Flavivirga eckloniae: one gene and its partner. The protein of the gene in region 1 binds, or shares a complex with, the protein of each later gene. Links are inferred from orthologs where the notes say so. Each region holds a gene or a part of one and is shown in the gene's direction. Other genes may lie near its edges.

Region 1 (3,250 bases):
AGAGAAGAAGGTTCATCTTTTATAGTATATCAAGATGATCCTGTTTTCAATAATGTAAAACCAGGGTTTTATACCATTTATGTAAACGACGCCATTTGTGGGTTTGCTACACTACCAATTTCTGTTATAGGACATGCTAAATATTTCACACCTAACGGAGATAGCATTAATGATTACTGGAAAATTAAAGGTCTCAATAACTCATTTCAACCCAACAGCGTTATTATAATTTACGATAGATATGGCAAGCTATTAAAGCAACTTACTGTTCAATCTGATGGATGGGACGGAACTTTTAACGGCCAACCATTACCTACAGATGATTATTGGTTTAAAGTTTTCCTACAAGATGGCAGACAATTTTCAGGACATTTTACATTAAAGCGATAGCATCGTTATTTTGCTTAATTTTGTAAAATGCAGTTTAAAATTGAATCCGAATTTAGTCCTACAGGAGACCAGCCACAAGCCATAAAGCAACTAGTAGAAGGTGTTGACTCTAACGAAAAATACCAAACATTACTTGGTGTAACAGGTTCTGGTAAAACCTTTACAGTAGCCAATGTTATTCAAGAAGTACAACGTCCAACACTCGTTTTGGCACATAACAAAACATTGGCAGCTCAGTTATACTCCGAGTTTAAGCAGTTTTTCCCAAACAATGCTGTGGAGTATTTCGTGTCTTATTACGATTACTACCAACCAGAAGCCTACATTCCAGTTTCTGGCGTATACATAGAAAAAGATCTCTCTATTAATGATGAAATTGAAAAAATGCGTTTAAGCGCCACGTCTTCCTTACTTTCCGGTCGTCGTGATGTTTTGGTAATCGCATCGGTTTCATGCATTTATGGTATAGGAAACCCTATTGAATTTCAAAAGAATGTGGTTTCGATAAAGCGGGATCAAGTGATTTCAAGGACCAAACTATTGCATCAATTAGTACAAAGCTTGTACTCTAGAACGGAGGACGAGTTTAAACATGGAAACTTTAGAATAAAAGGTGATACAGTAGATATTTTTCCAAGTTATGCAGATGATGCCTTTAGAATCCATTTTTTTGGAGATGAAATTGAGGATATAGAATCTTTTAACGTCCAGACCAATGAGGTCATCGAGAAATACGATCAACTTAATATCTATCCAGCAAACATGTTTGTTACCTCACCAGACGTTCTACAAAATGCTATTAAGAGTATTCAGGACGACTTAGTCAAGCAACATGATTACTTTAAAGAAATAGGCAAACATTTAGAAGCAAAACGTCTTAAAGAACGTACGGAATTCGATTTAGAGATGATTCGGGAATTGGGGTATTGCTCTGGTATAGAAAACTATTCGCGTTATCTGGATGGCAGACAGCCCGGCACCCGTCCATTCTGTTTATTGGATTACTTCCCAGATGATTATTTAATGGTAGTAGACGAAAGTCATGTTACCATCTCCCAAGTACATGCTATGTATGGCGGTGATAGAAGCAGAAAGGAAAATCTGGTTGAATATGGTTTTAGACTTCCTGCTGCTATGGATAACCGTCCATTAAAATTTGAAGAATTTGAAGCCATTCAAAATCAGGTAATCTATGTAAGTGCCACACCTGCCGATTATGAACTTCAAAAAACAGACGGCGTTTATATCGAACAGGTCATACGTCCAACAGGATTATTAGATCCTATTATAGAAATACGACCTAGCTTAAATCAAATTGATGATTTAATAGAAGAAATACAGTTAAGAATTGAAAAAGACGAACGTACATTGGTTACCACGCTCACAAAGCGTATGGCTGAAGAGCTGACTAAATATTTAGACCGAATACAGGTACGTTGCCGTTATATCCATAGCGATGTAGATACCTTGGAACGTGTTGAAATTATGCAGGATTTACGAAAAGGCTTGTTTGATGTTTTAGTGGGTGTGAATCTTTTAAGAGAAGGGTTGGATTTACCGGAAGTATCCCTGGTGGCCATTTTAGATGCCGATAAAGAAGGCTTCTTGCGTTCTACACGTTCACTCACACAAACTGTAGGTAGAGCAGCAAGAAATTTAAATGGTAAGGCCATTATGTATGCAGACAAAGTTACCAATAGTATGCAAAAAACTATTGATGAAACAAATTACAGACGTGAAAAACAAATTGCATATAACACCAAAAATAATGTAACGCCAAAAGCGCTTAATAAAAGTTTAGATAATGCTTTATCTAAAAACTCGGTAAGCACATACAGTTATGAACTGGAAGCTTTAAAAGCGGCAGAACCAGAAAGTGAGTATTTAACAAAACCAGAATTAGAAAAGAAAATTCGGGAAAAGCGCAAATTAATGGAAGAAGCTGCTAAAGCTTTAGACTTTATTGTGGCAGCAAAACTTCGTGACGAAATTAAAAGCTACCAAGGTAAATTAGAAAAGCTAAAAGTTTAAACTTTTAGCTTTCCCACAACCACTTATAAAGAGGTTGCAAATAAAAAACACATTTTAATAAAAAACTTAGCAGATTATTTATTAATTATACTGTGTTTTAAAGATATCAATCAACACATCTGGTGGTACTATTTTATTTGGAAAACTTTCCATTAAATATAGTACTTTAGTAATGGACTCATGGCTTAGTCCCATACGTAAACCGAAATTATATAACTTTATAGCACCTGATGGTTTATTATCACTTTCCTGATCTATATTCATTAATAAGACCAATCTATGAAACTGTACAATACGCTCGCTATGCGATTTTAAATGCGTATAAGTAACAGGATGCTCTATTAAATAGTCAAAATCTTCTCGCGCTATATCAAGTTGCTTGGCAACGCCTAATAAAAAATTATACTCAATACTTTTTATCTCTTTATCATACTTTGCGAATGCTATCATTTCAGACAAAAGACTTAATTTTTCTACTCTATTAACCATGTCTTCGGGATTAATTAATTATAGTATAAAGGTAAGCACAACAGTCATTTAATAATCGAGCATATAATGTCACTTATCGAAAAACAGAGGGTATTTGGTCGTAACTTTTATTTATTTCATCAATAGGGGCCATTTATTCGTCTAATAAAATTGCATTTCATCATTTTAGCATTTCAAGTTTTATTTAAAAAACACAACGTAAAACACTGTTTTACAGATTATTACAACAAAACAATAAAGAATCAGTAAAAACCGATATTTAAAGTATCTTTGCAAAAGCCTAAAAACGCTAGAAAGCCACATACCTCCTAACTAATTGAAACATTTTATGTAATATGAC
Region 2 (3,413 bases), 530 kb from region 1 along the record:
TAATATGGCTGTATGTGTATCGTGACCACAAGCATGCATCACACCTGTTTCTGTATTTAAAAACGTGGTTCTTACTTCAGATTTAAAAGGGAGGTCGTTTCGTTCGGTAACTGGCAGCGCATCAATATCGGCACGTAAAGCAATGACTTTTCCTGGATTTTTTCCTTTTAAAATACCAACAACACCTGTATGCGCAACTCCTGTTTGAACTTTAATACCTAGGGATTTTAAATGTTTAGCAATTTTTTCAGCAGTTTTAAACTCTCTGTTTGATAGTTCCGGGTTTTTATGGAAATGATGTCTCCATTCAATAACCTTACTTTCAATGTCTATAAATTGTTGCTCTAAATCGTTTTGTCCTTGAGTTCTAGCAACTACAAAGAGAATACATGCCAAAAAAAAGTATTTCATAAATGCTAATTTTGAATATTTGAAGCTAAAGATATTCAAAAAGTAGATGCTATACCATTTCTAACTAAAAATGACTCAAATAAAATAGTTCTTTTTTCGTCATGCTTTATCATAAAACTAAACCGTAACTAAGGCCACACTTGAGTTTTATTTTTCGACTAACACAAAAATATTCTATTTTCTTATGTGTAATTTTACATCAGAATTGATATAAGTTATGATTGTTTATAATTATTAATAATTCCCTTTAATTAAAAGGTTAACAATGGTTATTTTCACGTCGTAAAATTTTAATGGTTTGGAAAAGTATTTAAGTCAGCTAAATGAAGCGCAATTGGAGCCCACAATTCAAATTGATGGTCCTATGATAGTTATTGCGGGAGCGGGATCTGGAAAAACACGTGTGCTTACGTATCGTATTGCTTATATGATGAGTAAGGGCATTGACGCGTTTAATATTTTATCCCTGACTTTTACCAATAAAGCGGCTCGCGAAATGAAAGAGCGTATTGCTTCTATTGTTGGAACTAGTGAAGCCAAAAATTTATGGATGGGTACTTTTCACTCGGTGTTTGCTAAAATTTTAAGGATTGAGGCAGATAAATTGGGATACCCGAGCAATTTTACCATTTATGATACTCAAGATTCTGATAGATTAATTGCGTCTATTATTAAGGAAATGAATCTTGATAAAGATATTTACAAATATAAGCAGGTACGTTCCAGAATTTCATCGTACAAAAACAGTTTGATTACGGTGCGGGCGTATTTTCAAAACCCTGAACTTAAGGAAGCGGATGCTATGGCGAGACGCCCTAGAATGGGGGAGATCTATAAAGAATATGTAGATCGTTGCTTTAAGGCCGGTGCTATGGATTTTGACGACTTATTGTTAAAAACCAACGAGTTGTTAACACGATTCCCAGAGGTTTTAGCAAAGTATCAAAATCGTTTTAAATATATTTTAGTTGATGAGTATCAGGATACCAACCACTCGCAATATTTGATTGTAAGAGCGTTGTCTGATAAGTTTCAAAATATATGTGTGGTGGGAGATGATGCGCAGAGTATTTATGCTTTCCGTGGTGCTAATATTAATAACATTTTGAATTTCCAGAAGGATTATGATGACGTGAAGGTATTCAGGTTGGAGCAGAATTATCGTTCTACAAAGAATATCGTTAATGCAGCAAATTCGGTTATCGATAAGAACCAAACGAAACTAGACAAAGTGGTTTGGACGGCTAATGATGAAGGAGGCAAAATAAAGGTAAACCGTTCGTTAACTGATGCAGACGAAGGTCGTTATGTTGCTAGTACTATTTTTGAAACCAAGATGCAAAACCAGCTAAAGAATGGCGATTTTGCAATTTTATATAGAACGAATGCGCAGTCGCGTTCTATTGAGGATGCGTTGCGTAAGCGTGATATACCGTATCGAATTTATGGTGGATTGTCGTTTTATCAGCGTAAGGAGATAAAGGATGTGTTGTCTTACCTCAGGCTTATTATTAATCCCGCCGATGAAGAGGCTTTAAAACGTGTGATTAATTTCCCGCCTCGTGGTATTGGCCAAACAACGGTAGATAAATTAATTGTTTCTGCTAATGGTTACAACCGCACCATGTTTGAGGTGATGAAGAACATTGATAAAACCGATGTTAAGATTAATTCCGGGACTAAAACCAAACTCCAGAATTTTGTAACCTTAATAGAAAGCTATCAGGTATTAAATCAAACCGCCGATGTGTTTGAATTGGCTGAGCATGTTACAAGAACGAGCGGACTTATAAAAGAGTTTAATAAAGATGGTACTCCAGAAGGTGTTACCCGTATGGAAAACATTGAAGAACTCTTAAATGGTATGAAGGATTTTGTGGAAGGGCAGAAAGAGATTGTCGATTCAACAGGATCTTTAGCGGAGTTTTTGGAAGATGTAGCCTTGGCGACCGATTTAGATAACGATAAAGGTGAGGACATGGATCGGGTGTCGCTTATGACTATTCACTTAGCTAAAGGGCTCGAGTTTCCATATGTATATATTGTTGGTTTGGAAGAAGATTTATTCCCTAGTGCTATGAGTATGAATACGCGCAGTGAACTAGAGGAGGAGCGCCGATTGTTTTATGTGGCTTTAACTCGTGCTGAAAAGCAAGCATATTTAACATATGCGCTATCGAGATACCGTTGGGGTAAGCTTGTGGATTCTGATCCTAGCCGTTTTATTGAAGAAATTGATGAACAATATTTAGAGGTTTTAACACCTCCTGAGGAACGCCGTTTTAATCCTATGTTAGATGCCGATATTTTTGGGGATGTTCCTACCGAACAAAAAAGTAAGGTGTCTCCAGATAAACTTAGATTTAAGCCAGCTAAACAAGTGGTGCTTAAAAAAGGATCGACTAAAAAAGCACCTGAAAAATTTCAGGTTACACAGCCTAAAAACTTAAAACCGGTTAGCAAAACTACAGAAAACACGAATTTATTTGATAGTAAACTTGCGGTAGGAAATATTGTTAAGCACATGCGTTTTGGTGCGGGAGAGGTTATGAAAATTGAAGGTACTGGAGCCGATGTTAAGGCTGAAATCAATTTTCAGCATGGTGGTGTTAAAAAGTTATTGCTGCGCTTTGCTAAGTTAGAGGTTGTGGGGTAATTTTTTGTAATGATGTATGGGTTCGTGTTTCATTCAGAGTGAAACGAATCTGCCTGCCGACAGGGAATCTTTTGGTCACGTTGTTGTTTAATTTTTTACTTTTCCTAAGTATGTATTAATGTTTTCAAAGTATGCTTTTGGTTGGTCCAACCATCCATAATGCCCACATTTTTCAAGTATAACTAACTTTGAGTTTTGAAATGCATTTGCCGACGTTTCTGCCGTTATTTTATCAACGATATCTTCTTTACCTTGAATAATCAGAACGGGTGCCTTAACATCTTTTAATCCTTTTGAGCAATCAAAGTTAATAGCTCTCATGTTTTGAAAAACCAATTGGCTAACG

Evidence for each region.
Region 2: the proteins of uvrB (region 1) and C1H87_RS22975 are in contact, whole or in part, in a crystal structure (PDB 7EGT), measured with the Thermus thermophilus proteins. The link is inferred for Flavivirga eckloniae from one-to-one orthologs. Residues at the interface, in WP_096411307.1 of Thermus thermophilus: Glu23, Leu25, Arg26, Asp27, Gly28, Glu29, Arg30, Phe31, Arg55, Glu326, Asp327, Phe328, Glu379, Ser382, Gln383, His398, Gly400, Arg401; in WP_096412145.1 of Thermus thermophilus: His654, Arg656, Phe657, Gln666, Asp668, Glu669, Lys680, Arg681, Leu682, Ser683, Lys685, Tyr686, Ala687.

Annotation. Positions count from the first base shown.
Region 1 is NZ_CP025791.1:5,074,017-5,077,266, reverse strand. Bases 7-2,919 are described here. They hold uvrB (excinuclease ABC subunit UvrB), read left to right. Parts: upstream 7-417; coding sequence 418-2,421; downstream 2,422-2,919. Other genes in these bases: C1H87_RS20945 (hypothetical protein), read right to left, coding at 2,503-2,910; C1H87_RS20955 (T9SS type B sorting domain-containing protein), read left to right, coding at 7-390. In the rest of the region: more of C1H87_RS20955, read left to right, coding at 1-6; C1H87_RS20940 (DUF1456 family protein), read left to right, coding at 3,246-3,250. UniProt on the Escherichia coli protein: The UvrABC repair system catalyzes the recognition and processing of DNA lesions. A damage recognition complex composed of 2 UvrA and 2 UvrB subunits scans DNA for abnormalities.
Region 2 is NZ_CP025791.1:5,605,561-5,608,973, forward strand. The notes cover bases 313-3,388. They hold C1H87_RS22975 (ATP-dependent helicase), read left to right. Parts: upstream 313-709; coding sequence 710-3,067; downstream 3,068-3,388. Other genes in these bases: C1H87_RS22970 (amidohydrolase), read right to left, coding at 313-411; C1H87_RS22980 (alpha/beta fold hydrolase), read right to left, coding at 3,155-3,388. In the rest of the region: more of C1H87_RS22970, read right to left, coding at 1-312; more of C1H87_RS22980, read right to left, coding at 3,389-3,413. UniProt on the Escherichia coli protein: A helicase with DNA-dependent ATPase activity. Unwinds DNA duplexes with 3'-5' polarity. Translocates on single-stranded DNA with 3'-5' polarity. Initiates unwinding more efficiently from a nicked substrate than double-stranded DNA.